DNA from 4 places in the Rhizobium sp. P1_E1 genome. Region 4 is predicted to be linked to each of the others. Evidence: riboswitches for the same ligand, from Rfam matches in the RefSeq annotation. Region 4 holds a riboswitch; each other region holds the start of a gene.

Region 1 (7,774 bases), on a different contig from region 4:
GCCGTAGACCAGCGGCTTGCCGGGAACGAGGTCCTGGCGGCCGGCGACGAGGTTGCTTTCGATCATCATGCCCTTGATGTCGCTGTTGCCGGCGGCAATCTGCGCGGCGACGTTCCTGACGACGAGCGGCTGGTTCATCGGATCCTTGCCGCTATTGGCATGGCTGGCATCGATGAGGATGCGCGGGGCGACGCTGAGCCTGACGGCTTCGCCGGTGACCGCTTCGACATCGGCCGCTTCATAGTTCGGCCGCTTGCCGCCGCGTAAGATCATGTGGCAGTCGTCATTGCCAGTCGTCGAGGCAATTGCTGCCTGGCCGTCCTTGGTCACCGCCGGGAAGTGATGCGGCTGCGAGGCTGCGAGGATGGCATCCAGCGCGACGCGAACGCCGCCATCGGTGCCGTTCTTGAAGCCGATCGGGCAGGAAAGGCCGGAGGCAAGCTGACGATGGACCTGGCTTTCGGTCGTGCGGGCGCCGATCGCACCCCAACTGACGAGATCGGCAATATATTGCGGCGTGATCGTGTCGAGGAATTCGACGCCGGCGGGAAGACCCATCGCATTGATATCGAGCAGCAGGCGTCTCGCAATCCTCAACCCTTCCTCGATCCGGTAGCTGCCGTCGAGATGCGGGTCGTTCATCAGGCCCTTCCAGCCGACGGTCGTGCGAGGCTTTTCGAAATAGACGCGCATGACAATCTCGAGATCGTCGGCGAAGCGGCGTCGCTGTTCCTCCAGCCGTGCGGCATATTCCCGAGCCGCAACGGGGTCATGGATGGAGCAGGGGCCGATGACGACGATCAGGCGATCGTCTTCGCCCTGGAGGATCTTATGGATCGCATCACGGTTGCTGGTCACGGTGTCCGTGACAGTAGCATTGCGGTGAATTTCCGCGATGATATCGGCAGGTTTGGTGAGTGGGGTGATCTCGACGATACGCAGATCATCAATGGTATCAGACACGGTATGGCTCCTGTTTGGTCATACCGTGCGGAACAAAAAAGCCGCCAGGTAGACTAGCGGCTGTTCGGGTTGTCGTCGCGTCGAATTCAGTTACGCATGGACCCGCATCCGCTGAGAGCAGCGGTACCAATAAAATCCCAAGGCGTTGATTGATGTGATCGACATGGGGCGTATGTAGCGCCACGCCTGCGTGATGTCACGTAGAATTTTCTGTCTGAAAATCCAGCGCTCCGGGGGACGGCGACGGCTTCTGCGGAGGGACACCCCGGCGAGGCAAGAAGCGCGTCGCACTCGATCTCGTGCATGCGACGCGCTCTAAGCTTTGTTTAAACCTGTCGCTCTAAAGATGCTCTCGGGCGACGGTCATTCGCACTGTTCTAGAAAACGCAGTTCCTGAGATCACAGGGCGTCGACGTTCACGCCGACGGTGATGGCGCCGATCGGCGTTCCCGCGTCGTCTGATATCGTGACGCTTGCCTGCGACTGGAGCGTCTGGGTCGATTCATCCTTTTCGATCTCATCGACGAAGACGGCGTCCTTGCCGGCTCCGAAGGACTTCTGGAACTTGCCCTCATCGCCCTGCCAGTAATCGGATGTGGTGTCGCTTTGACCGACATTCAGCCCCTTTGCGTCCATGACGAAGATCTCGGTGATCTTGCCGCCAGAAGCTTCCTTCTTGCCCTGAAGGAATTTCGACAGCGCATTGTTGAGCACGCCGTCGATCATGGCGTGGTCGGAGCCATCGACTTCGGCACGCCACTTCTTGTCGAGGGCGTCGATATCGGCAGCGCTGAGATTGGCGTTGGCAGCATTCTGCGCCTTGACGGCCTCGATGATGGCAGGGTCGTTCAGCCAGGGCTTTACGTCGCTCGTCACGTAGTCGGAGATCGGGGCAAGCTTGGCATCCTGTGCCAGGGATACGCCCATCGGCATGGCAAATGCGGTGCAGGCCAAAAGAAATGCGGGCACGAGTTTCGTCATAACTGTTTCCTTCCTGATTATAGGTTGTTGAGAACTAAGGCTTATCGGGCGAAGACGACGTCAGAACTCCTCCCAGGCCCCGGGAGCAGCGGCAACGGCGGCATTTCCTGCATGCCGCTGCACGGAGGCTCTCGGCTCGGGACGAGATTGGCGGGTGGGTTGAACGGCTTTAGGCTGGCTTGCCGCAGACGCGCCGACGATGAACCTGCCGGCCGAGTCCTGCAGCAGGCGTCCTTGCGACAGTAGTTCGTGGCAGGCCGCGTTGGTTTCCTCGACCATTGCCGCGTTCTGCTGTGTCGTCTGATCCATCTGGTTGATCGCGCTGTTGATTTCCTGCAGGCCCGTCGCCTGTTCGCGATAGGATTGGACGATGGAAGCGATGCTGTCGCTGATGCGGTTGATCTGCTCCTCGATCTTCAGGAGGGCATCGCCGGTCTGGTTCACCAGCCCGACGCCCGCAGCAACTTCGTCGCCGGACACATTGATCAGGTTCTTGATTTCCTTGGCTGCATTTGCAGACCGCTGGGCGAGCTCACGCACTTCCTGCGCAACAACCGCAAAACCCTTGCCGGCTTCGCCTGCACGCGCCGCCTCGACGCCGGCGTTCAGCGCCAGCAGGTTCGTCTGGAAGGCGATTTCGTCGATGACGCCGATAATGCGGCCGATCTGGCTCGACGAGGTTTGAATCCGGTCCATCGCCCCGATCGCATCACGCACCACCGTCGCCGAGACATGGGCGCTCCGCTTTGTCTCCTCGACCAACTGCCCGGCATTTTCAGCCCGTTGCGACGATGTTCTGACCGTCGTGGTCACCTCATCCAGTGCGGCGGCGGTCTGTTCCAATGCTGCTGCCTGTTGCTCGGTCCGCCTGGCGAGTTGATCTGCGGAGGTCGCCAGCTCGCTCGAGCCGGTTTCAACCGCCACGGAAGCGGTCTTGATCTCTGTCAGAGCGGCCGCGACCGCATCGACCATGTTGTTGAAATCCTGCCGCAATTTATCGAATTCGGGACCGACATCGGCCAGGTGTATCGAGAAGTCGCCGGCGGCGAGCCCTTCCAATGCATTCGCGAGAGCGTTCATGACCAGCCGTTGCGTGTTGCTGGCCTCTTCGGTCAACAATGCGTTGCGCGCCCGTTCGGCGTCGAGCGAAGCACTCTGCTCGGCAGCGGCCTGCTCTCTCTCGACTTTCGCAATCGCCTCGTGACGGAAAACTTCCAGTGCACGCGCCAGAAATCCGATCTCGTCGCCATTTTCCCTGTAGGTGACGGGAGAGACCAGATCGCCTTTCTGCAACGCACTAATTCGTTCGCTGATCACCCTGATGGGCCGGCCGACCAGGCTGCGCATGGCGAGAAGGAAGGCAACGACGGCCATGGCGGTGATCGCGGACTGCGTGAGCAGCGAAATGAGAACTTTCTGCCTGACTTCGGAAGCAATTTTTTCGACAGACCAGTTCGTGACGATGTAGCCGGTGGCCTTGCCTGCCTTATCCAGCGGAAGCGGCGCGATGATCGTGACCACGCCGGCGGAGGTTCCGCTATCATCGACAGTCGTCTTTTCCGGTTTCGCGCTGAGACGCTTCGCCAGATCGGCGGGTGCAGGCAAACCGTTGATGCCGTCGCGTGTCCACGTATCGACGGAGGCCGGTTCCGCGTTGAATGCGGCAAACTGTACAAGATCGAGCGAGGGGTCGTCGCGGTAGAGCGAATAAGCCTCGCGAACGGCGTTCGCCTTCCCCCATTTCACGCCGCCGGCGGCCAGAGATGCAAACTGCTCCGCATCCTTGGACCAGTTCGCCTTGGCGCCATCTATCAACGCCCGGGTTTCGTACATCCAGGTATAGGTGGCGAAAGCGGAAATGCCGCAGAGGTTTACGGCAACGATAATCGCCGCCAGCTTGGCTGTCAGAGGCATCGTTTTCAAAAATTGGAACATTCCGCGGCGGCCTAGAATTGCGGCTCAGTCGGACATGTTCCCGACTGGCGTATCAATACGGGCATCGACGCTGACGGTCGCATCACGAGCGCTCATGCCCATGTCCAGATAGCAACCCAAAACGCGCAAACGCAGTGTGTATTTGATGTGTGAATAAATCATAAAGTAGAAAGGAATGCGGGGCACACGCGCGCCATTCGCCTTGCCTCCCCCTGCGCCGAGCCTTGCGAACCGGTGGGTGTAGGAATGCTTCCATTGCGCCGGGGAGATCAGCTATTTTCCGCCACGGCCTCTTTCGGCTCGACGTGCCGGCGCTTGCGGCCGCGCGCCGTCAGTTCAGCGCCGGCATCGTGGGGCAGGCGCAGGAAGGTGATGCAGGCCAGCGACGAAATCGCCGAGACGCTGAAGAAGGCGATGTGGAAATCCGAGACCAGCAGCCTGCCGTCGTGAAAGCTGCTGGAAATTTCGAGTATGCCGCCGGCGATCGCCACACCCATCGCCATGGAGATACGCTGGGCAACGGCATTGATTGCGGTTGCCTGGCTGCTGTCGGCATCATCGACATCGCCGAAGGCCATGGCGTTGACGCCCGAGAAAGCCATGGAGCGGAACAGGCCGCCGATCAGCAGGCAGGCCATGATCAGGAACAGTGGCGTTTCGGCGGTGAACAGGCCGTTGATGCCGAGGAAGATCGCCGCCAGCAAGGTGGTGAGGGAGATCACCGTGCGGAAGCCGAAGGCATTGAAGGTGCGCGAGGCGGCGAATTTCGAGCCCATGGAGCCGAGCGCGCTGACGCAGGTGACCGAGCCCGATTGCAGCGGCGTCAAGCCGAAGCCGAGCTGGAGCATCAGCGGCATCAGGAAAGGCAGGGCGCCAAGTCCCATGCGGAAATTCGAGGCGCCGAGGATCGCCGCCCGAAACATCGGGTAGCGGAACATCTTCGGATCGAGAAGCGGATAGGGCACGCGGCGGGCATGCAGGAGGTAGAGGAGGCCGGCAAGGATGCCGATCGCAACCGTGACATAACCGTAGATAACGGGCACGGCCGGCAGGCTGATCACCGACAGGCCGAAGACGAAGCCGGAGAAGCCGAGGCCGCAAAGAAAGAAGCCGGGGAAATCCATCGGCCGGGGACTGCGTGGCTCAACCGCCGGCAGGAAACGGGTGACGAGGATGATGCCGAGCACGCCGATCGGGACGTTGATCCAGAAGATCCAGTGCCACGTGAGGTAGGTTGTGAGGAAGCCGCCGATCGGCGGACCCATGATGGGACCGATCAACGCTGGAATGGTGAGCCAGGCCATGGCATCGACGAGTTCGTGACGCGGCGTTCCCCGGACCAGCAGCAAGCGGCTGACCGGCGTCATCATCGAGCCGCCGGCGCCCTGGATCAGGCGTGAGATCACGAAGGCCGTGATCGAATTGGAAAAGGCGCAGGCGATCGAGCCGATCATGAAAACGAAGATCGCCATGCGGAAGATGTTGCGCGCGCCGAAACGATCGGACATCCAGCCGCTGATCGGGATGAAGATCGCCAGCGCCACGAGATAGCTCGTAACAGCGAGCTTCAGCGCGATCGGCGAGGTGCCGATATCGGCTGCGATCGCCGGTAGGCTGGTGGCGATCACGGTCGAATCCATCTGTTCCATGAACAGGGCGACCGCAAGGATCATGGGCGTGAGGCGGGGCACGGGCAACCAAAGTGCAAAGAGAAAAAGTGCGGCGCCATGGGCGTCGGTCAGGATCGGTTTGTTTCTAAGGCAGCGATGCGCCTCTGTCCATGAAGTCAATGTCGCATGCAGCGTGTCGGCGGCATGAGGGCCGGCTTGCCGCCGCCGCGCTTTCCTGAAATAGATGCGCCGTCAGGTGCCCGCCGTCCAGGCGGGAGAATCGGGAATCCGGTGCAAAGCCGGAACGTGCCCAACGCTGTAAGGCCGACGCTTGCCGCTTCATCACGCCACTGGCTTCTCGCCGGGAAGGCTGCGGCAGACGGATGAAGCCGAGTCAGAAGACCGGCCTGGCTAGATAGACCGATCCGCGCGGACGGCGGGGCGGTTGCGTTGTTGGGGATTTGACGATGCGACCCTTTGATGAGGATGCCCTTTCAGCGGCGTCCGGTTTTTCCTTGGCCGAACGCGAGGCCGTCTATCATGCGATCATGACGCGGCGCGACGTTCGCAGCCAGTTCCTGCCCGACCCCTTGCCGGATGATCTTGTGCAGCGGCTGCTGACGGCTGCCCATCATGCACCCTCCGTCGGCTTTATGCAGCCGTGGAATTTCATTCTGGTGAAAAGCGCAACCGTGCGGGCGCGCGTCCGGGATGCTTTTGCGAGGGCCAACGAGGAGGCGGCGCTGATGTTCGAAGGTGAACGACGGCAGGCCTACCGCTCGCTCAAGCTCGAAGGCATTGTCGAGGCGCCGCTCGGCATATGCGTGACCTGCGATCCTACCCGCAGCGGCAGCGTCGTGCTGGGGCGCACGCACAATCCCAGGATGGATAGCTATTCCACAGTCTGCGCCATCCAGAATCTCTGGCTTGCGGCGCGGGCGGAAGGGGTCGGGATCGGCTGGGTCAGCATCTTTCATGAAGGCGAGCTGAAGAGCATTCTCGGCATACCCCAGCATATCGAGGTGGTCGCCTGGCTCTGTGCCGGTTTCGTCGACCGGCTCTATGACGAGCCGGAACTGTCCGTCAAAGGCTGGCGGCAGCGGCTGCCGCTCGAGGAACTCGTCTTCCATGATGGATGGGGACTGAACACCTAGAGGTCGTCTTCTTCGGCACCGACAAAGGCGAGGTCACGATTCGCGACATCAAGATGCAACAGAACTTCGCTCGCAGCATGTCGCTCGCAGACGCGATGAACCCCGACAATCTGCTCTGCTACGAAATGAACGGAGCGACCCTGCCTGCCCCCAACGGTTTCCCGCTGCGGCTGATAACTCTGGGCTGGTACGGGATCGCCAACGTCAAGTGGCTGAAGGGCATCGAGGTTCGCGACACCCGCTTCATGAGCCTGCTGATGGGCCGCGACTATGTCACCATCCGGGAGGAAGAGCACAAAGGCGAGACCGTGCGGGCCGAGACCTCGGTCGGCCGGGCCTTGCTGAAATCCGCGCCCGCCAAGGTCACGCGCAACGACTCGGGTCACCGGGTCGTCGGCGCAGCCTGGGGTGCACCGATCGACCGGGTCGAACTGAAAATTGATCAAGGGCCCTGGATGCCGGCAGTCATCGATCATAGCGAGGAGGCCGAATACGCCTGGAAGATTTGGTCACTGGATTGGCCAAATCCCTCGCCTGGAGAACACACGGTGACCTCGCGCGCGATCAGTACCGCAGGGCAAATTCAACCGGCGATGGACGATCCCTTGATCGCCAAAAAGCACACATACTGGGAAAGCAATGGCCAGGTGACGCGCCGCATCCGCATCGTTTGAGAAACGTTGCTGCCTCGCACGTCGGCTGCTGAGTGAACGGAACGTTCCACCGAGAACCCTTCGCTTAGGATTGCGACATTTCAGGAGAAAGGCGCTAGCGGCCCTTCCGCTAGTCTGCCCCGTCTTTTTTTGCCCGCTCGATGAATTTCCCGGCGACTGCTTTGCCAAGTGCGGCACCGGCCCGGTTGTCCATTTCATAGTGGATGCCGGCCCAGATGCGGGAATCGCCCGCTTCCTTGCCGACCGTTCGGATGAACTCCGCCTGGTCGGGGAACAGATAGGCAAGCACCTCGCATCGGGCAGTCGACAACGTGGAGTGATTCGACGGATAACTGGGATGGGCCGGCACTGCGAACAGGGGAGTGATGCTCGGGTCAAGCATGTTGGGCCGCAGGTACCAATAAGCGTATTTCCCGTCGTTGCTTGCGATGTAGGCGTCATAGTAGACCGTTGCGAG
Region 2 (8,872 bases), on a different contig from region 4:
GGGCGCTGGATATTGGCCAGGGGCGAGGGGCTCGACTATCCGCAGCTCGCGGAATTTGCGCTTGCCGGCGGCACGGACCATCTGGTCAGCCTTTGCGAATTTCCGAAGGAGGTCGCGTTGCGCGGGCTCGGTTTCTCCCTGACCAGCGATGCGCCGGGCGGATTTTCCGGTGATCAGCTGGCGATCGTCAAAGCGCTTGTCCCGGCGCTGGGTCTGGCGGCTTACCGTGTGGCGGCATCGAAAACCGCCACCGATATCCTCGCGGTCTATACCGGCGCTAGGACGAGCGCGCGCATTCTGGCCGGGGAGACCCAGAGGGGAACCGGCGGCTCCATCAATGCGGCGATCCTGATTGCGGACCTCAGAAATTTTACGGCCTTGACCGAGGTCTATCAACCCAGCGAGATCGTCGGGTTTCTGAACGAACATTTCGAGCTGATCGACCGGCATGTCGAGGAAAATTCCGGCGAGATCCTCAAGTTCATGGGCGACAGCGTGCTTGCGATCTTTCCGACCGACGCCGAGGGTCCGCAGAAGGCCTGCATGGCCGCGCTGGCTTCTACGAAGAATCTGCTGAAAGCAAACGAGGCGCTGAACCGTGAGCGGACGCAAAACGGCGGCCCCGATATCGGCGTCGATGTCGTCCTGCATCTCGGCGAGGTTTTCTACGGGAACGTCGGCGCCCGTGGCAGGCTCGATTTCACGGTGATCGGCAGGGCCGTCAACGAGGCCTCGCGGCTAGAAAAGCTCTGCGGCACGCTTGAACAACACCTGCTGATGTCGGAGAGCTTCGCGGCCACCTGCGCCGTGGCCTGCGAGTATCTGGGATCGTTCGAGCTGCGCGGCGTTTCGAAGCGGGCCGACGTGTTCAAGCTCGCCGACGCCGTATCCTGAAGCGTCGATCCGATCGGCGCGACGACGCTCAGATCTCGCCTGAGACCTCGCGGCGGCGGCGGTCGAGTTCTTCGCTGTAGCGGCGCAGCGTATAGCTTTCGCTGAGCTGGCCGATCACCTTGCGTTCGATCAGGTTGTTGACGACGGCGAGTGCTTCGCTTTCGCTCTTGTCGAAGATCGCCGCCGCTTGCCTGGCATTCATCTGCGGCTGCAGGAAATCGTTGCGGTAGTGGATGAAATCGGCAAGCGTCTTGCCCTCGTCCTGGGCGTCGGTCGGGTTGGCGTAGATCTCCGGCACCAGCACGAGGCCAACATATTTGTCGCTCTCCTCGACGAGGATGACGCGCTGGGTCGAGCCGATCGGGAAGGCCTGCTTGAATTCCTCCAGAGAGATGCCTGCCCTTGCCGTCTTGACATCGGCGCGCATCAGCTTGTCGACCGTCAGATTGCGGATCCAGCCGACATCATGGGCGCTGCGAATGCTTTCGCCGCGAAGATGAAAGCGCCATGTGGCGAAGGAGTAACCGAAGGTCGAGCGGACGACGAGCGAGGAGGTGATGACGGCGGCGAGCACCAGTGCCGTGATCAGGAAATCGCCGGTGATTTCGAGCGCCAGGAACGTCATGGTCAGCGGCCCGCCGATGACGGCGACGGCGAGCGAACTCATGCCGACCACGGCATAGATGACGGGCGTCAGCGTCGCATCGGCAAAATAGGGGCCGCAATAGGCGAAGAGCTTGCCGAGCAGGGCGCCCATGAACAGCGAGGCGAAGAACAGCCCACCCCTGAAGCCGGAGCCGATCGAGATCGCCGAGGCGAAGGATTTCAAGAGGAAGAGGCCGATCAGCGTCGGGATCGCCACCTCACGGGAAAGGTTCAGATGCAACGCGCCGTGGCCGGCCGAGAGCACCTGCGGTGAGATCATCGCCAACAGCCCGACGATGATGCCGCCGAGTGCCGGGCGGAAGGGTGGGGCGATCGAGCTCTTGCGCGCCAGCTCTTCGACAAAGGCGACGCCCTGCATGATCAGGATGCCGACACCGGCGCAGAAAGCACCGAGCAGCAGTGCCGGGATATAATCGGCTGGCACGACCGAGCCGAAGCTGCCGATATCGATGGTGAAATCGCTGCCGGCAAGCAGCCTTGCGATCAGGGTGGAGACAAGGGCGGAGACGACGACAGGCGTCAGCGACACGATCGTATAGGTGCCGATGATCAGCTCGAAGGCATAGAAAGCGCCGGTCAGCGGCGCGTTGAAGGCGGCGGCGATGGCGCCCGCCGCGCCGCAGCCAACGAGGGTGCGCAGGTCCGAGCGGCGAAGCTGCAGCTTCAGGCCGAATTTGGAGGCGAGGCCGGCGGCAAGCTGGGTATAGCCGGCCTCCAGGCCGACGGAGGCGCCGAAACCGTTGGAGATCAGGTTCTGCACGGCAACGATGATGCTGTCGGTCAAGGACAGGCGGCCGCCATGCAGCGCATTGGCCTCGATCGGGTCGACCATCGGCTTCTTGCGTCGTTTCGCCAGCACTAGGAGCAACAGGCCGAGCAGGGCGCCGCCAATGACGGGGGCAGTGAGCAGCAGCATCTTGTTCTCGATCTCGGACGAGCTCAGCCGCTCGCTGTCGGCGATGCCGAAGACCAGCTGATGCAGCTCGTTGGAGACGTAACTCATGCCGGTGACGGCGAGACCCGAGATGATGCCGACGACGGCGCCCGCCAGCGACAGACCGACCTCGCTACGGCGGGTCAGCGCCCGCAGGCGTCCCGGATCGAAGAAAACACGCAGCGCACGAAAACGGCGCCGATCCAATTTCATAAGCATGGCTAGACAACTAGGCGGGGAGAGGCCCGGTCAAGGGCGGAGATGGTCGCGCAGTCCGCTTGCGACGCAATTGCGGCGAAAAGCCGGCGGCTGGGACAAATTTTTATGACGTAAGTCTCTGATAAATGACGATATTTTAGGTAGAGTAAGTCGTGTTGGCGGAGTTGCTTCCTCTGGCCGGCCATTGCCCGGTCGCCAAGGCCGGTTGACTTCACCTCTGAGCTTGCCTAACCATCCCTCAACGGATGGTCGCCCGACCATCCCGACATAACGGATGGTTCCGGATCGGTGTTACGCCCTTCCGGATGAAAAGGGAATGTGACGCGGCGGACCCAAGCCGGGCGCCTTCATCACAGCCGACCCCGCGACTGTAGAGCGGTCAGGGTCTTCCATCCGGCGTTAAGCCCTTTCTGCCGGCAGCCTGCAATCGTGCAGGCGGGCGGGACGGGCGGCATGCCGGAAAAGCCACTGGATATGCATGGTGATCAACCGGGGTCGGACGCCTCTCAAGTCTACGAATCGTCCACCTTTTCACTGATGCAGCCGGGAAGGCGAGGATGATCCGCTGGCACGATCAGGGCGACCGGTTTCCGGTCTGCCCCGATCGCGGCCGATAACCGCGAGCCAGGAGACCTGCCATGCGTGCCGGGCGCGAAGCCCACACCTGGGCACTATGCCCGTTGCCAGCACGGAGGTTGTCTTGGCTGAACGATTGAATTCAGCGCAGCCTGGTGCGGCGCGATTTGGCGGGGCCTTACAGCCGCCGGCGTCTTCCGTAGCGGCTTGCGCGGCATCTATTCAGAAGGCAACGCCGGCATGACGGCTGCCCCCTCCAACACTGTCTTCATCCTCGGCGGCGCGCGCTCCGGCAAGTCCAGGTTCGCCGAATCCCTCGTCACCGCGACCGATCTGGATCGCCACTACCTTGCCACCGGGCGGGCCTGGGACGAGGAGATGCAGGCGCGCATAACGCAACACAAGGCCGATCGCGGTCCGTCCTGGACGACGCATGAGGAGCCGCTCGATCTTGTCGGCAAGCTTACCGACATCGATGGCGAAGGGCGCATCGTGCTGATCGATTGCCTGACGCTCTGGGTCACCAATCTGATGATCGAGGAGCGTGAGATGGCGGTGGAATTTGCCGCACTTGCCGATTTCCTGCCCGCCGCGAAGGCGCGGCTCGTTTTCGTTTCCAACGAGGTCGGTCTCGGCATCGTGCCGGATAATCGCATGGCGCGGGATTTTCGCGATCATGCCGGCCGGCTGCACCAATCGATCGCGGCGAAGGCCGCCGAAGTCTATTTCATCGCGGCAGGCCTGCCGCTGAAAATGAAGGGTTAAGTCCATGAACCAGCAGAAGATTCCCGCAACCGTCATCACCGRCTTCCTCGGTGCCGGCAAAACGACGATGATCCGCAACCTGCTGACCAATGCCGGCGGCAAGAAGATTGCGCTGATTATCAACGAATTCGGCGATCTCGGCGTCGACGGCGACGTGCTGAAGGGCTGCGGTGCGGAGAATTGCACTGAGGACGACATTATCGAGCTCACCAATGGCTGCATCTGCTGCACGGTCGCGGACGACTTCATCCCGACGATGACGAAGCTGCTCGAACGCGAACAGCGGCCCGACCATATCGTCATCGAAACCTCGGGCCTTGCTTTGCCGCAGCCGCTGGTCGCCGCCWTCAACTGGCCCGACATTCGCACCCAGGTGACCGTCGACGGTGTCATCACGGTGGTCGATAGTGCTGCCGTTGCCGCCGGCCGTTTCGCCGACGACCATGATGCCGTCGATGCGCGCCGTGCCGAGGATGAATCGCTCGATCACGAAAGCCCGATCGAGGAGCTGTTCGAGGACCAGCTCACCTGCGCCGACCTCATCGTGCTCAACAAGACCGACTTGATCGACGCCGCGGGCCTTATCAGGGTGCGCGACGAGGTCGCCTCCCGCACGGTGCGCAAGCCCGTGATGATCGAGGCGAGAAATGGCGAGGTGTCAGCCGGCATCTTGCTCGGCCTTGGCATCGGCACGGAGGACGATGTCGCCAATCGCAAGTCGCATCACGAGCTGGAGCATGAGGATGGCGCGCCGCACGATCACGACGAATTCGACAGCTTTGTCGTCGATCTCGGAGCCATTGCCGATCCCGCCGGTTTCGTCGAAGCGCTGAAGGACATCATATCAGCCCATGACGTGCTGCGTCTCAAGGGTTTCGTCGACGTTTCAGGCAAGCCGATGCGTTTGCAGCTCCAGGCCGTCGGCAGCCGCATCGACCATTATTTCGACCGCGCCTGGGCAGCCGGAGAAAAGCGCGGCACACGCCTCGTTGTCATTGGCCTGCACGAAATGGACCAGGACGCGGTGAGGGCGGCGATCGAAGCGCTGGCATAGACCGATGCATCTGCTTCTGGCCCAGCAGGGAACGATCAGCGACGGCGAGGAGGCAATCGACCTTGGGCAGACGCCGGGCGATATCCTGTTCCTGTCGGCGGCCGACAGCGAGCTTGCCGCGATCGCAGCCGCCCATCGCGATCGCCGGACAGCACCTTCGCTGAGGCTCGCCAGTCTGATGAGCCTCAAGCATCCGATGTCGGTCGATACCTATGTCGAGCGCACCGCGCGGCATGCGAAGCTGATCATCGTGCGTGCGCTCGGCGGCGCCAGCTATTTCCACTATGCGCTGGAAGCGCTGCATGCGGCTGCGGCTCGCGCCGGTGCACTGATTGCGGTCTTGCCGGGTGATGCCAGGCCAGATGCGGGGCTGGTTCCTTTCTCCAATGTTGATCTCGACGATCTCAACGCGCTCTGGGCCTATCTGATCGAGGGCGGCGATGCTAATGCGCGGGCGTTTCTCGATTATGCCGGGGCGATGCTGTCGGGCACAGATAAGCCGGCACCGGCTGTGCCTTTGATGAAGGCAGGTATTTGGTGGCCGGGGCGGGGGTTGATCGGGGTCGAGGAGTGGCGGCGGGTCGTTTTAGATATGTCTTCGGGTGCGGGGATGGTAGCGGAGGAGGGATTTGAATCCCCTACAGTCGCCATCAGCTTCTACCGCGCCCTGGTGCAGAGCGGCGAGACCGGGCCGATCGAAGCGCTTGTCGAGGCGCTGGCCGCACTCGGCCTCCGGCCGCTGCCGGTCTTTGCCTATAGCCTCAAGGATCCCATCTCCACCGGCATTCTCGAAAGCGTGTTTTCGGCGCTGAAACCCGACGTTGTCATCAACACGACGGGCTTTGCGGTCTCGGCACCGGGTGCGGACCGGCAGCCGACGGTGCTGGAAGCGAATGAGGCGATCGTGCTGCAGGCGATCCTGTCGGCCTCGTCGAAGGAGGCATGGGCGGCTTCTCCGCAGGGCTTGTCGGCGCGCGATCTCGGCATGAACGTGGCACTGCCTGAAGTCGATGGCCGGGTGCTGGCGCGGGCGGTCTCCTTCAAGACGGCGGCGCGCTACGATGCGCTGGTCGAGACGAACATCGTCGCCAGCCAGGCCGATGCCGGCCGGGTGCGCTATACGGCTGAGCTTGCCGCCAATTGGGCGCGGCTGCGGAAGACTTTCGCCGGCGACCGGCGCATCGCGCTCGTCATGGCGAACTATCCGAACCGCGACGGCCGGCTCGGAAACGGCGTCGGCTTGGATACGCCGGCCGGCACCGTCGAGGTGCTTCGCGCCATGCGATCGGCGGGTTATCCGGTCGCCGAGATTCCCGCCGACGGCGATGCGCTGATCCGCCACCTGATGGAAGGACCGACCAATTCCGGTTCCGACGGAAAGATCATCCGCGAGACGCTTTCCCTGAGTCTGTACAACAGCTTCCTGGAATCGCTTCCCAGTAAGATTCAGGATGAGGTGAGAGCCCGCTGGGGCGATCCCGAAGATGATCCGTATTTTCGCGAAAGCGTCTTCGCCCTGCCTTTTGCGCGCTTCGGCGAGGTGCTCGTCGGCATCCAGCCAGCACGCGGCTATAATATCGATCCGAAAGAGAGTTATCATTCGCCGGATCTCGTGCCGCCGCACGGTTATCTCGCCTTCTACGCTTTCCTGCGCCGCGAGTTCGGCGCGCATGCCGTCATACATATGGGCAAGCACGGCAATCTCGAATGGCTGCCGGGCAAGGCGCTGGCGCTGTCAGAAAGCTGTTATCCCGAGGCGATCCTCGGGCCGCTGCCGCATCTCTATCCCTTCATCGTCAACGATCCGGGCGAGGGCACGCAAGCCAAGCGCCGAAGTGCGGCCGTCATCATCGATCATCTGACGCCGCCGTTGACGCGAGCCGAAAGCTACGGGCCGCTGAAGGATCTGGAGGCGCTGGTCGACGAATATTACGAGGCGTCGGGCGGCGATCCCCGCCGTATCCGGCTGCTCAGCCGCCAGATCCTCGAGCTCGTTGCCGATATCGGCCTCGACCGTGATGCCGGTATCGCGAGCGGCGAAAGCGAGGGCGAGGCGCTGAAGAAGCTCGACGCCTATCTCTGCGACCTCAAGGAGATGCAGATCCGCGATGGACTGCATGTGTTCGGGGTCTCGCCTGAAGGACGGCTCTTGACTGACCTGACCGTGGCGCTGGCGCGGGTGCCGCGCGGGCTGGGCGAGGGCGGTGATGCGAGTTTGCAGCGGGCGATCGCGGCGGATGCGGGATTGGGCGGCGGCGTGCGGGGTGCCTCCTCCTTCGACCCTCTCGACACCGACATGGCTGCCGTTTGGGCCGGTCCACGTCCTGACATCCTCGCAGATGTTCTCGATGCCCCATGGCGAACCAACGGAGACACTGTCGAGCGCATCGAACTACTCTCGGCGAAGTTCGTTTCCGGCGAGAGCAAATGCCCCGAGGACTGGAAGGCGACACGGGCGGTGCTCTCCGAGATCGAGATCCGCCTCAAACCCTCCATCCTCGCCTGTGGCCCGGCCGAGATCGAAGGTTTGCTAAAAGGGCTCGACGGCCGGTTCGTGGCGCCCGGACCCTCCGGGGCACCAACACGCGGGCGGCCCGATGTGCTGCCCACCGGCCGCAATTTCTATTCGGTCGATAGCCGCGCCGTGCCGACGCCGGCCGCCTACGAGCTCGGCAAAAAATCGGCGGAACTGCTGGTGCGCCGCTATGTGCAGGATCATGGCGAGTGGCCTGTCTCCTTCGGGTTGACGGCCTGGGGCACGTCAAACATGCGCACCGGCGGCGACGATATCGCCCAGGCGCTGGCGCTGATCGGCGTCAAGCCGCTCTGGGACATGAGTTCGCGCCGTGTCACCGGCTACGAGATCATTCCGCCGGCGATGCTCGGGCGGCCGCGCGTTGACGTGACGCTCCGGATTTCCGGCTTCTTCCGCGATGCCTTTCCCGAGCAGATCGCGCTGTTCGACAAGGCAATCCGTGCCGTCGGCGCGCTTGAAGAGGACGAGGCCGACAATCCGATCGCAACACGCATGCGCGGCGAGGCGGCAAGGCTTGGCGCCGTCGGTCTGGACGAAGTCTCGGCAAAGCGCCGGGCGGGTTACCGCGTCTTCGGCTCGAAGCCCGGCGCCTATGGCGCCGGCCTGCAGGCGCTGATCGATGAAAAGGGCTGGGAGCGGCGCGCCGATCTCGCCGAGGCCTATCTCGTCTGGGGCAGCTATGCCTATGGCGCAGGCGAGGAGGGCAGGGCCGAACGCGGCTTGTTCGAGGAGCGGCTGCGCTCGGTGCAGGCTGTGATCCAGAACCAGGACAATCGCGAGCACGACCTGCTCGACAGCGACGACTATTACCAGTTCGAGGGCGGCATGGCCGCCGCCGCCGAGCAGCTCGCCGGCGCGCGCCCTTCGATCTATCATAACGACCATTCCAGGCCGGAAAATCCGGTGATCCGCTCGCTGGAAGAGGAGATCGGCCGCGTCGTGCGCGGGCGCGTCGTCAATCCGAAATGGATCGCAGGCGTTATGCGCCATGGCTACAAGGGAGCGGCAGAGATTGCCGCCACCGTCGACTATCTCTTCGCTTTTTCGGCGACGACGGGTGCGGTCGGCGCGCATCATTTCGAGGCCGTTTATCAGGCCTTCGTCGCCGATGCCGGCGTGCGCGATTTCATGATCGAGAAGAATCCGGCTGCATATAACGAGATGAAGGAGCGGCTGCTTGAAGCAATCGACCGCAGTCTCTGGACGCCGCGCAGCAATTCGGCCCGGT
Region 3 (8,872 bases), on a different contig from region 4:
TCCAAAATATGAAAACCATCGTCGTCTGCTCAGGCGGACTGGACTCCGTTTCGCTTGCCCACAAGGTCGCGACGGAAAAGCAACTTATCGGCCTGGTCTCATTCGACTACGGCCAACGGCATCGCAAGGAACTCGACTTCGCCGCCAGCTGTGCCTCACGGCTCTCCGTTCCCCATCATATTATCGACATCGCCAGCATCGGCGGTCATCTCAGCGGATCGGCCCTGACGGACAATGTCGAGGTTCCCGATGGCCACTACGCCGAGGAGACCATGAAAGCCACCGTCGTGCCGAACCGCAATGCCATCATGCTGGCAATTGCGTTCGGTCTGGCTGCGGCGCAAAAGGCAGATGCCGTTGCCGTCGCCGTGCATGGCGGCGACCACTTCATCTACCCGGACTGCCGACCGGGCTTCATCGATGCTTTCCAGCGCATGCAGAATGAAGCGCTGGAAGGTTATGCCAGCGTGAAACTGCTTGCCCCCTATGTCGATGTTTCCAAAGCGGCGATCGTTGTTGACGGCGCGAAACACGGCACGCCGTTTTCGGAGACCTGGTCCTGCTACAAAGGCGGCGAGCTTCACTGTGGACGCTGCGGAACCTGCGTGGAACGCCGTGAAGCTTTCCATCTTGCCGGTGTTCCCGATCCCACGGAGTACGAAGACCGCGATTTCTGGAGAGCGGCCGTGTCGCGATACTCGGCCACGGAGGTGCGTTGATGTACCGCATCACCAAGGAGTTTCATCTCTCCGCCTCCCATCAATTGGATCACCTGCCTGCCGACCATCAATGCGCTCGGCTTCACGGTCACAACTACATCGTCATCGTCGAACTAGCTGCGGAAAGCCTGAATGATGATGGCTTCGTTCGTGATTATCACGACCTCTCGCCACTCAAGCGCTATATCGACGAAACATTCGATCATCGTCACCTGAACGACGTCTTCGGCCATTCGAAAGTCACCTCGGAATTTCTGGCAAGGCACTTTTACGACTGGTGCAAGCAGCGCTTTCCAGAGACCTCATCCGTTCGCGTCAGCGAGACCCCCAAAACCTGGGCGGAGTACAGGCCGTGAGCGTGGGGAGCATTCGCGTCAGCGAAATCTTTGGCCCGACCATACAGGGTGAAGGTGCCTTGATCGGGCTGCCGACGGTGTTCGTGAGGACAGGCGGCTGTGACTTCAGGTGTTCCTGGTGCGACAGTCTTCACGCGGTCGACAGCGCGTTCCGGGATCAATGGATTCCCATGTCCACTGAGGCGGTCTGGCATAAGGTTACGGAACTCTCGGGGGGCAAGCCACTGACGGTTTCTCTCTCCGGAGGCAATCCGGCGATACAGCCCTTAAGGCCATTGATCGAACTCGGCCATTCCCAAGGATACCGCTTTGCACTGGAAACACAGGGAAGTGTGGCCCAGGCTTGGTTTCGCGATCTCGATATCCTGGTCATCAGCCCCAAACCGCCATCAAGCGGAATGCTGACGGACTGGGACCAGGTGGATCACTGCCTTCAACTGGCCGCCGGTGGACCGGAGGTCGCATTGAAGATTGTCGTCTTCGACGATGCCGACTACGAATTCGCCCAGCGCGCGGGTCGGCGCTATCCCCAAATTCCCTTGTTCCTTCAGCCCGGCAATCATACGCCGCCGCCGCCCGATGACGATGACGCGCGCATTGATATCGACGGCGTGATGGATCGGATGCACTGGCTTGTCGAAAGGGTGACGGCCGACCAATGGTTTGCGGTACGCGTACTACCCCAATTGCACGTGCTGCTCTGGGGTAACAAGCGAGGAGTATAAGTTTCTAGCGCTCCGGAAAGGCGAAGACATCGACCGGCTCGCCGAGCCCGCGCAGCGGGAAGGTGCCGAGGCTGTCCATGTCTTTCGCGCAGTCCGCCATTTCGACAAAGGCCCGCGACAAGAGTACCGGACGCTTGACCTCCTTGGTCAGGGTTTCCAGCCGTGAGGCGACATTGACCGCCGGGCCGATGACGGTGAAATCGAGCCGCCGGCGCGAGCCGATATTGCCGTACATGACGTCGCCGACATGCACGCCGACGCCGTAGCGCAGCGGTTCGCGTCCGTTGCCCGCATACTGCTGGTTCAATTGCGCCATCAACGCCTGCCCTTCGCGGATCGCCTGCAGCAGATCGTGACAGGCCGTGTCCTTGCTCAGCGGGAAGATCGCCAGCAATCCGTCGCCCATGAACTTCAGGATTTCTCCGCCATACCGTTCGATCGGGTCGGACATGGCGTCGAAGTAATCGTTGAGCAGATGGATGACATCGTCACGCGGCCAGAGATCGGAAATCTCAGTAAAGTCGCGCAGGTCGCAGATCATGATTGCCGCACCGACGGTCGCGCCGCTGCCGCGCGTCGTGACGCCCGACAGGATCTGTTCGCTCGCATGCGGTCCGACATAGGTCTGCAGCAGCGTGCGCGCCATGATGTTCTTCAGCCGGATTTCGCTGACGAGGGTCAGTGCCGGCAGCAGATCGCGCAGGAAATCGACATGCTCGTTCGTAAAACCGCCCGGCCGGCTGGTGGAAAATGTCGCGACGTGCCGTTTGCCGAAAGTGTGCTCGACTGGCCAGGCGATATACTCCGTGAGACCGTCGTCGCGCAGTTCCTGATAGAATGAATCCTCGTCGTCGGCTGTATCTTCCAGCTGTTTGCGCACCTCCTCCGCCCCCTGATGGATCGCGTTGACGGGACTCTTCAGGAACTCCGGCGTATTTTCGATACCATAGGCAAATGTGTTGATCTTCGCCTCGGCCAGGCCCAATGTCGCCCGCGCCACCGGCACTCCTGATGCCAAAAGCTTCTCGCACATCTCCACCAGGATATTGTCGATGAACCGCTCGCCGCGCGTCTCGTTCACCAGCCAGTCGAGAATCCGTCTTCTGCGGACCGGCCAGACGCCTTCGCCCGCCTCGACGGCAGTCCCGGCCTTGTTCAAAAAAGACGACATCAAAAACTCCCGCTACGCCACGTCACAGGCGAGGACCAAATTTAGTTTCCGCTGAATGTGGGCGATGAGAGAGCAAATGATAAGAGGGAGACTGCGATCAAGCCTCAGAAATCCCAGTCCTCGTCCTCGGTCGCGACAGCCTTGCCGATCACATAGGAGGAACCGGAGCCGGAGAAGAAGTCGTGGTTCTCGTCGGCATTCGGCGAAAGCGCCGACAGGATTGCCGGATTGACCTTGCACGCCTCAGCCGGGAACAGCGCCTCATAGCCCAGATTCATCAGCGCCTTGTTGGCATTGTAGTGCAGGAATTTCTTGACGTCCTCGGTCAGCCCGACGCCGTCATAGAGCGCTTCGGTATATCTAGCCTCGTTGTCATAGAGCTCGAGCAGCAGCTCGAAGGCGAAATCCTTGATCTCCTGCCTTCTCTCCTCACCGAGCCGCTCCAGCCCGCGCTGGAACTTGTAGCCGATATAATAGCCGTGCACCGCCTCGTCGCGGATGATCAGTCGGATCATGTCGGCCGTGTTGGTGAGCTTGGCGCGGCTCGACCAGTACATCGGCAGGTAGAATCCGGAATAGAACAGGAAGCTTTCAAGGAAGACGCTCGCGACCTTCTTCTTCAGCGGATCGCCGGAGCCGTACTGCTCCATGATCAGCGCCGATTTCCGCTGCAGGAATTCATTCTCCTCCGACCAGCGGTAGGCATCGTCGACGTCAGGCGTCGAGCACAGCGTCGAGAAGATCGAGGAATAGGAGCGCGCATGCACCGCCTCCATGAAGGAGATGTTGGAAAGTACCGCCTCCTCATGCTGCGTCACCGCATCCTCCATCAGCCGGATGGAACCGACGCCGTTCTGGATCGTGTCGAGCAGCGTCAAACCGGTAAAGACGCGGATGGTCAGCTGCTGCTCGACCGGCGTCAGCGTCGCCCAGGAAGGAATGTCGTTCGAAAGCGGCACCTTCTCCGGCAGCCAGAAATTGCCGGTGAGCCGGTTCCAGACTTCGAGATCCTTATCGTCCTCGATGCGGTTCCAATTGATGGCGCGCACGCGGGACGCAGGTTTGATTTGCATGTTCATCGGGTGGTCCTTTTCGGGCGTCAGCGTCTGCATGGCGAAGGGAACTGCGGAACCCTCCCGCTTCTTGCAGCGTCAGCCGCAATCAAATCATAAGGTGCAGGATACGCAGCCCTGCACCTCGGTGCCGGACAGCGCCATCTGGCGAAGGCGTATGTAGTAGATCGTCTTGATGCCCTTCTTCCAGGCATGGATCTGCGCCTTGTTGATGTCGCGCGTCGTTGCCGTGTCGCGGAAGAACAAGGTCAGCGACAGGCCTTGGTCGACATGCTGGGTCGCCGCCGCATAGGTGTCGATGATCTTCTCCGGCCCGATCTCGTAGGCATCCTGATAATAGTCGAGATTGTCGTTGGTCATGAACGGCGCCGGATAATAGACGCGGCCGATCTTACCTTCCTTGCGGATTTCGATCTTCGAGACGATCGGATGGATCGAGGAGGTCGAGTGGTTGATATAGGAGATCGACCCCGTCGGCGGAACCGCCTGCAGGTTCTGGTTATAGAGGCCGGAGGCCATCACCGCCTTCTTCAACGTGGCCCAATCTTCCTGCGTCGGAATGTGAATGCCTGACGTCTCGAACAGCGCCCTGACCGTCTCCGTCGCCGGCTCCCAGAGCTGCTCTGTATATTTGTCGAAATAGTCGCCGGAGGCATATTTCGAATTCTCGAAGCCCTTGAAGCTCGTACCGCGTTCGACCGCCAAAAGGTTCGAGGCGCGGATTGCGTGATAGGTCACCGTATAGAAATAGATATTGGTGAAATCGACGCCTTCCTCGGAGCCGTAGAAGATACGCTCGCGGGCGAGATAACCGTGCATGTTCATCTGGCCGAGGCCGATCGCATGGCTCTCGTCATTGCCCTTCTCGATCGAGGGAACCGAGGAAATGTGACTCATGTCGGAAACGGCTGTCAGCGCCCGGATCGAGGTCTCGATCGTCTTGCCGAAATCTGCCGAATCCATTGCCGCCGCGATATTCAGCGAGCCGAGATTGCAGGAAATATCCTTGCCGAGATGTTTGTAGGAAAGGTCGTCATGATATTCGCTCGCCTCGCTGACCTGCAGGATTTCCGAGCATAGATTGCTCATCGAAATACGTCCGGCGATCGGGTTCGCCCGGTTCACCGTGTCCTCGAACATGATGTAGGGGTAGCCGCTCTCGAACTGGATTTCGGCAAGCACCTGGAAGAATTCGCGCGCCTTGATCTTCTTCTTCGAAATGCGGGCATCCGCCACCATCTCGCGATATTTTTCCGTCACCGAAATCTCGGTGAAAGGCACGCCATAGACGCGTTCCACGTCATAGGGCGAGAACAGATACATATCCTCATTGTTCTTGGCGAGTTCGAAGGTGATATCGGGCACGACGACGCCGAGTGACAGCGTCTTGATGCGGATTTTTTCGTCGGCATTTTCGCGCTTGGTGTCGAGGAAGCGCATGATATCGGGATGATGGGCATTGAGATAGACCGCACCCGCGCCCTGCCGCGCCCCGAGCTGGTTGGCATAGGAGAAACTGTCTTCGAGCAGCTTCATCACCGGGATGATACCCGAGGACTGGTTCTCGATATGCTTGATCGGCGCGCCTGCCTCGCGGATATTCGTCAGCGACAGCGCCACGCCGCCGCCGCGCTTCGACAATTGCAGCGCCGAATTGATCGACCGGCCGATCGATTCCATATTGTCCTCGACGCGCAGCAGGAAGCAGGAAACCAGTTCGCCGCGCTGCTTCTTGCCGGCATTGAGGAAGGTCGGCGTCGCCGGCTGGAAACGGCCGGAAATGATCTCGTCGACCATGTCGCGGGCAAGGGCCTCGTCGCCACGCGCCAAGGCCAGAGCCACCATGCAGATGCGGTCCTCATAGCGCTCGAGATAGCGCTTGCCGTCGAAGGTCTTCAGCGTATAGCTGGTGTAATATTTGAAGGCGCCGAGGAAGGTCGGGAAACGGAATTTCTTGGCATAGGCCTGGTCGAACAGATCCCGCACGAAATTGAAGGAATACTGGTCGAGAACCTCCTGCTCGTAATATCCCTCGGTCACGAGGTAATCGAGCTTTTCCCTCAGATTGTGGAAGAACACCGTGTTCTGGTTCACATGCTGGAGGAAATATTGCTTGGCCGCCAAACGATCCTTGTCGAGCTGAATCCGCCCCTCATCGTCATAGAGGTTCAGCATCGCGTTCAGCGCGTGATAGTCGAGGGTTTCGGCTGCTTTCGGCGGCCTCTCCCCGGCGGGCTGAGCAAAAATTTGATGCGGTTTTGCGCCCGCATCCCGCGTCAGGGTTGTTCCCGTGTCCAAAATCGTTCCATTCCGTGTTTGACCTTGGCGACGTCGTCGTCGGTGCCCATGAGCTCGAACCGGTAAAGGTACGGCACCTGGCATTTCTGCGAGACCACGTCGCCGGCGAGCCCGTATGTCTCGCCGAAATTGCTGTTGCCCGCGGCGATCACGCCGCGGATGTGTCCTCGGTTTTCCGCATCGTTGAGGAAACGGATCACCTGCTTGGGAACGGCACCCTTGCCGCCGTCGCCGCTATAGGTCGGCACGATCAGCACGAAGGGTTCGCGGATATGGAACGCGTCTGCGCCACCTGGCGGAATGCGCGCCGCGCGCAGACCGAGCTTGGCGACGAACCGATGGGTGTTCTCGGATCGGCTGGAATAATAGACGATCAGGCCCATCGCTTGTCCTCAGGTCAGGAGAGCGCGCTGATCATGTCGGGACGGAAGCCCGCCCAATGCTGCTCGCCGGCGATGACGACAGGCGCCTGCATGTAGCCGAGGCTGCGGACGCGATCGAGCGCTTCGGCATCCTGCGAGATATCGACGATGTCATAATCGACGCCCAGACGGTCGAGGGCGCGGTAGGTGGCAGTGCACTGGACGCAGGCAGGCTTGCTGTAGACGGTAATGGTCATGATATTCCTCGTGACGATGCGATTGGGCGCAGGACATCGATCGGAAATCTGTCGATATCCGTCGAAAAATTCTCTGATGATTTTGAGCTGTGCGGCTGTTTAGCCGCTGGGCGTACTCCGCCCTCTACCTCTAGCGGGTGGCGGCCTGAACTGAAATTCTGACATGACTTCACCCCGAAGTGGCTCATGAGGAGGTTCGGGCCTGCGAAACGCGATGCGGAGATTCCCCGCAGCCATGCAACGCGACCTTCCGGACACCCCGCCCGTGGACGTTTCGTTCGAGGCAGGTCTCCTGGCTCACGGGTCAAAGCGCCTGCCCAGCCTTCCCGGAGCATCATGCTCCAGTGACCTGAAATCGGACAGTTGCTCGCCGCTTACAGTTGCGGGGGCAGCCCCGGCATTGCCGCGCCATGATGGCGAAGCGCACCGAATTCCCGTCTTAGTCACCGATCCTCACGAATCGACGGAACCTCGAACACTAGATATGGTACGCGAATCGATCATGACGTCAACAAGTTGTTGTGGCGGCGCAACAATGGCGGCAACGAATCGCCGCGCCTGTGTATGATGTGGATAACGAAGCGTTAACGGAAAAGCGCTGTGGAGAACGCATCATAAAGAGAGCCGGCAGAAGCCGGCTCCTCAAACGACATTCATATTTTTATCCGAAGCAACCGCAGTGCATTGATCGTCACCAGCACGGTGGCGCCGGTATCGGCAAGAATCGCTGGCCAGAGCCCGGTGATCCCTATGATCGTCGTCACCAGAAACAGCGCCTTCAGCCCGAGTGCGATGGTGATATTCTGCAGGATGTTGCGCATCGTGCGTTTGGAAAGTTCGATCATCCGCGCCACGTCGCCAACGCGTCCGTGCAGCACGGCAGCATCCGCCGTCTCCAGCGCCACATCGGTGCCGCCGCCCATGGCGATGCCGATGTCGGCAGCGGCCAGCGCCGGAGCATCGTTGATGCCGTCGCCGACCTTGGCCACGATGAAGCCCTGGCGCTTCAATTCGCCAACGACCCGCTGCTTATCCTCTGGCATCATCTCGCCGCGCCAGTCGATGCCGAGCATGCCGGCAACGGCTGCTGCCGTCCGCTTGTTGTCGCCCGTCAACATCATCGCCTTGACGCCTGCTGATTTGAGGGCAGCGAGCCCGGCCTCGGCATCCTCACGCGGCTCGTCACGCATGGCGATCAGGCCGGCCGCAACACCGTTGACGAGCAGCACCGACACGCTCTTGCCCTCGTCGTTCAGCGCCGTGATGCGTGCATCCTGTTCCGCGCTGAGCGTCCCGCGCTCGCGGGCGGCAGGTGGCGACAGCAGATCCAGCGCCTCACCGCCGACTTTGCCGCTGACACCCTTGCCCGGCAYCGCTTCAAGCTCGAAGGCCGGCGGCACGGGAACGCCGTCCGTCTTGGCGCGGTTGAGGATCGCCAGCGCCAGCGGATGGCTGGAACCCTGCTCCAGCACCGCCGCGCGCGACAGCACCTGCGCCTCGCTCAGGCCAAAGGAAATGATGTCGGTCACCTGAGGCTTGCCTTCTGTCAGCGTGCCTGTCTTGTCGAAGGCGACCATCGTCACCTTGCCGAGCGTTTCCAACACCGCGCCGCCCTTCATCAGCAGCCCGCGCCGCGCACCGGATGAAAGCGAGGCGGCGATCGCCGCCGGCGTCGAGATGACGAGCGCGCAGGGGCAGCCGATCAAAAGGATCGCAAGGCCCTTATAGACCCATTCGCCCCACGGCCCAGCGAACAGCAACGGTGGAACGACCGCGACAAGCGCTGCGACCACGACGACGCCGGGCGTGTAATAGCGCGAGAACCGATCGATGAAGCGTTCGGTCGGCGCCTTCGATTCCTGAGCTTCCTCCACCAGCTTGACGACGCGGGCGATGGTATTGTCGGCGGCA
Region 4 (5,919 bases):
TGGCTTCTCCCTACCAACCTCTCTTGAGCATCGGCGCTTATTGAGCCGATCACCCTCTACGCCCGCGACATCGCCCGCCAGGCGGCCGGCGGGGTGGCGAAGGCGCGGGAGAAGGCGCGGTTGAAGGCGGCTTCGGTGGCATAGCCGGCCTCGTAAGCGATCGCCGCGATCGGCTGGCTTGTGGTGGCGAGCGCCACGCTTGCGAGGTAGAGCCGCCAGTCCCTGATATAGCGGATCGGCGAGGTCGAGAGCACCGTCTGGAAGCGATCGGCGAGGGCGCTGCGCGAGAGGCCAGAGGCCGCCGCCAGTTGCTCCAGCGACCAGTCGCGTTTGGGATCGCCATGAATGAGGGAGAGGCAGCGCGAGAGCGCGGGGTCGCCAAGCGCTGCCAGCCAGCCGACGGAACGCGACTCGGCCATCATGATCTGATGGCGCAGGATCTCGATGAAGATGATTTCGGTCAGTCGCGGCAGCATCGAGACGCCACCGGCGCGCCGCCTGTCGACCTCCTCGACCATCTGGCGGATGGTGGCGCGCAGCCAGTCGCCGTCATTGGCTGCCCGTGTCCTGACATGGATCAGCCTGGGCAGCGCCTGGCGCAGCGGCGCAAAGCTCAGCCCGCCCCATTGCAGATAGCCGCAGAGCAGCCGCACGCCTTGCGCGGCCTCGCCGTAGCGCAGCACGGGAATCTCACGCCACGGCTTTTGCGGCAGGTCGCGGGTCGGCAGCACCAGCTTGCCGTCTCTTCCCGCGCCGAGCTGATGTCCGGTGCCGAAGGGAAAGACCAGCACGTCGCCCGCCTCGAGATCGGCCTCTTCACCTTCCGTCTTCAGCCAGCAGCGGCCCTCCACAACGATGTGAAACGGCATCGTGCCCGAAGCCTTCGCCGAAAGGCTCGCCAAGGCCGGCGTGGCATCGGTCTGCCAGTCGCCCGTCGGCATGAAGCAGAACTGCAGTGATCCCGACAGGCGGATCGTCGACAGCAGCGCCGACAGCACGTCGTCACGCGCGACACCCGCAGCGCCTGGATTTTCGGACAAGGCTTCACGCATTCCGGCCAAATACGCGCCCCGCGCACCCTCCTATCATCAGCTCGTTCAAACAGGGTGAACGCTGTTCACCCTGACAAACGGGAGAATACTATGCAAACCCAAAGCGACAAGCTGGTCGTGCTCGTCAACAAAGGCATCGAATCCGAACTTTCCTCCGTCGCCTTCACCATTGCCAATGGCGGCATCACCGCCGGGCTGAAGGTCTCGGTGTTCCTCACCAGCACCGGGATCGACCTGGTGCGCAAGGGCGGCCAGCGCATGACGCATGTGCCGCCGCTCGATCCGCTGTCGAGCCTGATCGAGAATTTCCAGCAGCGCGGCGGCACGATCTGGGCTTGCCCGCCCTGTGTGACCTCGCGCGGTTATACGCAGGAAGACTTGCTCGACGGCGTCGTCATCGTCGGTGCCAGCGCCATGCATGCCGAGATCAAGGAAGGAGCTGCGACGCTATCGTTTTGACGATACTCCGTCGGGATGGGCGGGAGTTTGGGCGGCGTCTCCCACCGGTTTCTTCAGGCTTTGCGGATCGGCGACAGGTGCAGAGAAATACCAAACGCCTATTCTTGCGTTCGGCAATATACTTGTGAGATTGTATCGATATACGTGCGATAATGCCTGGAGCGGCAGCGCGGGGGCTTCGATGACATCCGTGAGGGTCAATGAGCTGATATCGGTGGCGGAGCAGCCCGACGCCGCAGGTTTTGCCGCCTTCGCGGCTGATGGTTTTGCCGCCGTCATCAATGCCCGACCGGATGGCGAGGAGCCGGGGCAGCCGGGCAATACCGCGGAAAAGGCTTCCGCCGCCACCGCCGGGCTCGCCTACAGCTTCGTGCCGGTGAAGGGAACCGAGATCACCGAGGCCGATATCCGTGCCTTCCAGGCAGCGATGGCCGAGGCCAAGGGACCGGTCGTCGCCCATTGCAAGAGCGGCACACGAGCGTTGACGCTCTATGCACTGGGCGAGGTGCTCGACGGGCGGATGAAGCCCGGAGATGTCGAGGCCTTCGGTCAAAACCTCGGCTTCGATCTTGCCGGCGCGCGCCGCTTTCTGGAAAAGCGGGCAGGGCAGGCGGCTCATGTGAAGGCCTTCTTCGAGCCCCGCACCTGCAGTGTACAATATGTCGTTTCCGACCCGGCGACGAAACGCTGCGCCATCATCGACCCGGTCCTCGATTTCGACGAGATGTCGGGGGCGACGGGAACGGCCAACGCCGACGCCATCCTCGCTCATATCAAAAGTGAGGGGCTGACGGTCGAGTGGATCCTCGACACGCATCCGCATGCCGATCATTTCTCCGCCGCGGATTATCTGCATGAGAAGACCGGCGCGCCGACGGCGATCGGCGCCCATGTCACCGACGTGCAGATGCTCTGGAAGGAGATCTACAACTGGCCGGCGCTTAAAGCCGACGGCTCGCAATGGGACCGGCTGTTTGCCGATGGCGACGCCTTCGAGATCGGTGCGCTTAAAGCCCGCGTGATGTTTTCGCCCGGGCACACACTCGCCTCAGTGACCTATGTAGTCGGCGACGCCGCCTTCGTGCACGACACAGTGTTCACGCCGGATTCCGGCACGGCGCGAACCGATTTTCCGGGCGGCAGCGCCAGTGCCCTCTGGCACTCGATCCAGGCCATCCTATTGCTGCCCGAGGAGACCCGGCTCTTTTCCGGCCACGACTACCAGCCCGGCGGCCGCCACCCCCGCTGGGAAAGCACGGTGACCGCCCAGAAAAGCGCCAATCCTCATATCGCAGGCATCGACCAGGCCGGCTTCGTTGCGCTGCGCCAGGCGCGCGACCGCACGCTGCCGAAGCCGAAGCTGATGTTGCATGCGCTGCAGGTCAATATCCGCGGCGGGCGGTTGCCCGAGCCGGAGGAGAACGGCCGGCGGTATTTGAAGATACCGCTGGATGCGTTGTAGGGGCGGAGTGAATAGGACGGCGACGGCGTCTGGACGATTGCGCCGCCGGACAAAGGGCTGAGTATCAGGAACGACCTTTGCCATCGAGCAATTCTGATACTGGAAGCGGCAGGTCTGGATGTGCACGACATAAATCGAGCAGATCTTCTCTTGCATCAGGGTAATCCTGAAGCGCTGCACGACGGTACCATTTGAAAGCCTCTGTCAGATTGATCTCGCAGCCCACGCCGTGCTCTTTCATTTGGGCTAGCCTGTATTGCGCACCGGCATGATCCTGGTTTGCGGCCTGGCCGTACCATCTCACGGCGTCTGTTGGATCGATATCGCAACCGTCGCCGTCCTCTCTCATCAAGCCCAATAAATACTGTGCGTCGGCATGGCCTTGACTGGCGCCTCTATCAAGCCACTCGACGCCTTCCGGCGCGCTCTGTGCAACGCCGTCCCCCATGAGATACAGGCCAGCCAGGAGGAATTGCGCATCGACATGACCTTGTTCGCCCGCTTTCCGAAGCCATCTCGCGCCTTCGGCTTTATCCCCGGTGACACCTTCACCTCGTGCGGTCATATGGCCTAATTCAAATTGTGCTTGTGCATCGCCTTGCTCGGCTGCTTGGCGAATTGCGTCTATCCTGGCTGCGGCGAGATCGGTGCTATCCGGATTGCTCATTGCTACATCAGACCTCGTTGAAATCGGTGGCGCCAAAGCTATGTCGGGGGCCCGCCTTCCGCAATCCGTCGTGACGCACGCCGACTGATGACCCGACGCCAGCGCCGCAGACGATAGCTTTTGCGCGAGGGTGCTCGCGAGTTTTGCTTCGAGGTCTCGCAATTTGCCGCGGTGGGCCGGCACGATCCTCCGCAATAATCATTGACGTTAGGCAGGTCTGCGACGTAACTGGGTTCGACGGTTCCCTGAAGATGACTCCAAGGGGATTAATAGGGAACACGGTGAGGACGACCCAGTAGGGACCGAGACCGTGGCTGCCCCCGCAACTGTAAGCGGATTGTCGATCATCTCAGGAGTGGCCAGCGACTGGCCATCTCTGAAGGGCCTATGGCCCTGCCACTGCGGATATCGCGGGAAGGCGGATGTAACGACGGATATCCGCAAGCCAGGAGACCTGCCGTCAATCACGATCCAATCAACCGGGCGGGGATGCCCGGACAAGGAACAGATATGATTGACCTGCTGAACCTTCGCCGAATTCCGGCATGCATCCGTCTCGATTGGGCCTCCTGCGGCTAGGGCACGCTTAAGCGTGCTTTCGGTCCGCGCACATGCGCGGAACGGCCGTGATTTTTTCCTTCATCGAGGTTTTCCATGCGCCAGATTCTCGCCGCCATGACATTTGCCTTCGGGCTCGCCGGCCTTGCGGCACCAAGCCTTGCCGCGACGCACTACCCCCTGACCGTCAGTAATTGCGGCCAGCAGGTGACTTTTCAGAAGGCGCCCGCCAGGATCGTTTCGATCGGCCAGGGTATGACCGAAATTCTTTTCTCGCTCGGCCTTGCCGACAAGATCGCCGGGACGGCCGTCTGGGTCGGTCCAGTCCTGCCGCAATATGCCGAGGCCAACAGCAAGATAAAGCGGCTTGCCGACAACGATCCGAGCTTCGAATCCGTCGTCGGGCAGGAGCCCGACCTGGTGGCGGCCGAGTTCGAATGGCATGTCGGCGCGCAGGGCTCCGTCGGCAAGCGGGAACAGTTCAAGGATCTCGGGATCAATACCTATCTCGCGCCGGCCGATTGCGTCGCCAAGGTCAACACAGATGGCGGCGACGGCGTGCGTGGGGAATTGTTCACGATGGACCTGATCTACCGGGAAATCGCCGAGCTCTCGGAGATTTTCGACGTGAAGGACCGCGGCGATGCGCTGATTTCGGCGCTGAAGAAGCGCGAGGCGGATGCTGTCGCGTCGATATCGGGCGCATCGGGCAAGAACCTGCCCGTCGTCTTCTGGTTCTCCAGCAAAGAGGTCAGCGGCGACGCCTTCATCGCCGGCAAGAACAGCGCGCCCGCCTATATCCTGAAGACGATCGGTGCGAAGAACGTCGTCACCACGGAAGAGGAATGGCCGCTGGTGGGTTGGGAAACCATCGCCCAGGCGAACCCTGCCGTCATCGTGCTCGCGACCATGGACCGCCGCCGTTATGCGGCTGACGATCCTAAGGTCAAGGTCGATTTTCTTGAGAACGACCCTGTGACCAAGGAGCTCGACGCGGTCAAAAACAAGCACTTCGTGATGATGGACGCGCAGTCGATGAACCCGACGATCCGCACGATCGATGGCATCGAGACATTGGCGAACGGCATCAAGTCCTTCGGCCTGGCGCAGTGAAGGCAATGTCGGTCAGGCAACAGGGATGGTGGGCGCTTGCCGCGCTCACCATTGCCGCACTTCTCCTGCTCGGGCTGATGATCAGCCTTGCCGTTTCCATCGGCGAGATCGCAATTCCCGTTGCGACCACGGCGGAGGCGGTCTCGAACCGGCTGTTCGGAACGAATTTCGAGATCAGCCGCATCCACCAGGGCATCGTCTGGGATTATCGTCTGAGCCGCGCGCTCGTCGCGGCCAGCGCCGGCGCATCGCTCTCGCTTTGCGGTGCGATCCTGCAGGCGCTGCTGCGCAATCCGCTGGCCGAACCCTATGTGCTCGGCATCTCCGCCGGCGCCTCGACGGGCGCCGTCTGCGTGATGATCCTCGGCTTCGGCTACGGTATTCTCGGCCTCTCGAGCGGCGCCTTCATCGGTGCGGTGATCGCCTTTCTGCTGGTCGGCTTCCTGGCAACGGGTGCGGGAGGAAGCGGCGAGCGCATCATCCTTTGCGGCGTCGCCGGTTCGCAGCTCTTCAATGCGCTGACCTCCTACATCGTGACGACATCGGCGAATGCCGAGCAGGCGCGCGGCATCCTGTTCTGGCTTTTGGGTTCGCTCAGTGGCGTGCGC

Evidence for each region. Region 4 has a riboswitch for cobalamin ahead of AC1D1Z_RS13980 (ABC transporter substrate-binding protein). Riboswitches for the same ligand answer to the same signal wherever they lie in the genome.
Region 1: linked by a shared signal. The riboswitch ahead of bluB (5,6-dimethylbenzimidazole synthase) and the one ahead of AC1D1Z_RS13980 (ABC transporter substrate-binding protein) in region 4 are both predicted to bind cobalamin.
Region 2: linked by a shared signal. The riboswitch ahead of cobU (bifunctional adenosylcobinamide kinase/adenosylcobinamide-phosphate guanylyltransferase) and the one ahead of AC1D1Z_RS13980 (ABC transporter substrate-binding protein) in region 4 are both predicted to bind cobalamin.
Region 3: linked by a shared signal. The riboswitch ahead of nrdH (glutaredoxin-like protein NrdH) and the one ahead of AC1D1Z_RS13980 (ABC transporter substrate-binding protein) in region 4 are both predicted to bind cobalamin.

The regions. Positions count from the first base shown of each region.
Region 1 is NZ_JBFUAY010000026.1:6,229-14,002, forward strand. It holds gene AC1D1Z_RS12315 (3-deoxy-7-phosphoheptulonate synthase) at 1-963, opposite strand, end outside; gene AC1D1Z_RS12320 (hypothetical protein) at 1,363-1,944, opposite strand; gene AC1D1Z_RS12325 (methyl-accepting chemotaxis protein) at 2,005-3,879, opposite strand; gene AC1D1Z_RS12330 (MFS transporter) at 4,149-5,552, opposite strand; cobalamin riboswitch at 5,727-5,914, shown strand; gene bluB (5,6-dimethylbenzimidazole synthase) at 5,957-6,643, shown strand; partial or broken gene AC1D1Z_RS12340 (molybdopterin-dependent oxidoreductase) at 6,640-7,317, shown strand; gene AC1D1Z_RS12345 (phosphatase PAP2 family protein) at 7,427-7,774, opposite strand, start outside.
Region 2 is NZ_JBFUAY010000003.1:30,705-39,576, reverse strand. It holds gene AC1D1Z_RS02510 (adenylate/guanylate cyclase domain-containing protein) at 1-894, shown strand, start outside; gene AC1D1Z_RS02505 (chloride channel protein) at 923-2,713, opposite strand; cobalamin riboswitch at 2,972-3,368, shown strand; gene cobU (bifunctional adenosylcobinamide kinase/adenosylcobinamide-phosphate guanylyltransferase) at 3,530-4,054, shown strand; gene cobW (cobalamin biosynthesis protein CobW) at 4,059-5,108, shown strand; gene cobN (cobaltochelatase subunit CobN) at 5,113-8,872, shown strand, end outside.
Region 3 is NZ_JBFUAY010000025.1:17,047-25,918, forward strand. It holds gene queC (7-cyano-7-deazaguanine synthase QueC) at 9-719, shown strand; gene queD (6-carboxytetrahydropterin synthase QueD) at 719-1,075, shown strand; gene queE (7-carboxy-7-deazaguanine synthase QueE) at 1,072-1,800, shown strand; gene AC1D1Z_RS12055 (adenylate/guanylate cyclase domain-containing protein) at 1,805-2,971, opposite strand; gene nrdF (class 1b ribonucleoside-diphosphate reductase subunit beta) at 3,076-4,050, opposite strand; gene nrdE (class 1b ribonucleoside-diphosphate reductase subunit alpha) at 4,138-6,342, opposite strand; gene nrdI (class Ib ribonucleoside-diphosphate reductase assembly flavoprotein NrdI) at 6,321-6,725, opposite strand; gene nrdH (glutaredoxin-like protein NrdH) at 6,740-6,961, opposite strand; cobalamin riboswitch at 7,227-7,450, opposite strand; gene AC1D1Z_RS12080 (heavy metal translocating P-type ATPase) at 7,615-8,872, opposite strand, start outside.
Region 4 is NZ_JBFUAY010000032.1:27,245-33,163, reverse strand. It holds gene AC1D1Z_RS14000 (AraC family transcriptional regulator) at 57-1,052, opposite strand; gene AC1D1Z_RS13995 (DsrE family protein) at 1,143-1,511, shown strand; gene blh (bifunctional sulfur transferase/dioxygenase Blh) at 1,693-2,973, shown strand; gene AC1D1Z_RS13985 (tetratricopeptide repeat protein) at 3,038-3,640, opposite strand; cobalamin riboswitch at 3,862-4,116, shown strand; gene AC1D1Z_RS13980 (ABC transporter substrate-binding protein) at 4,295-5,311, shown strand; gene AC1D1Z_RS13975 (FecCD family ABC transporter permease) at 5,317-5,919, shown strand, end outside.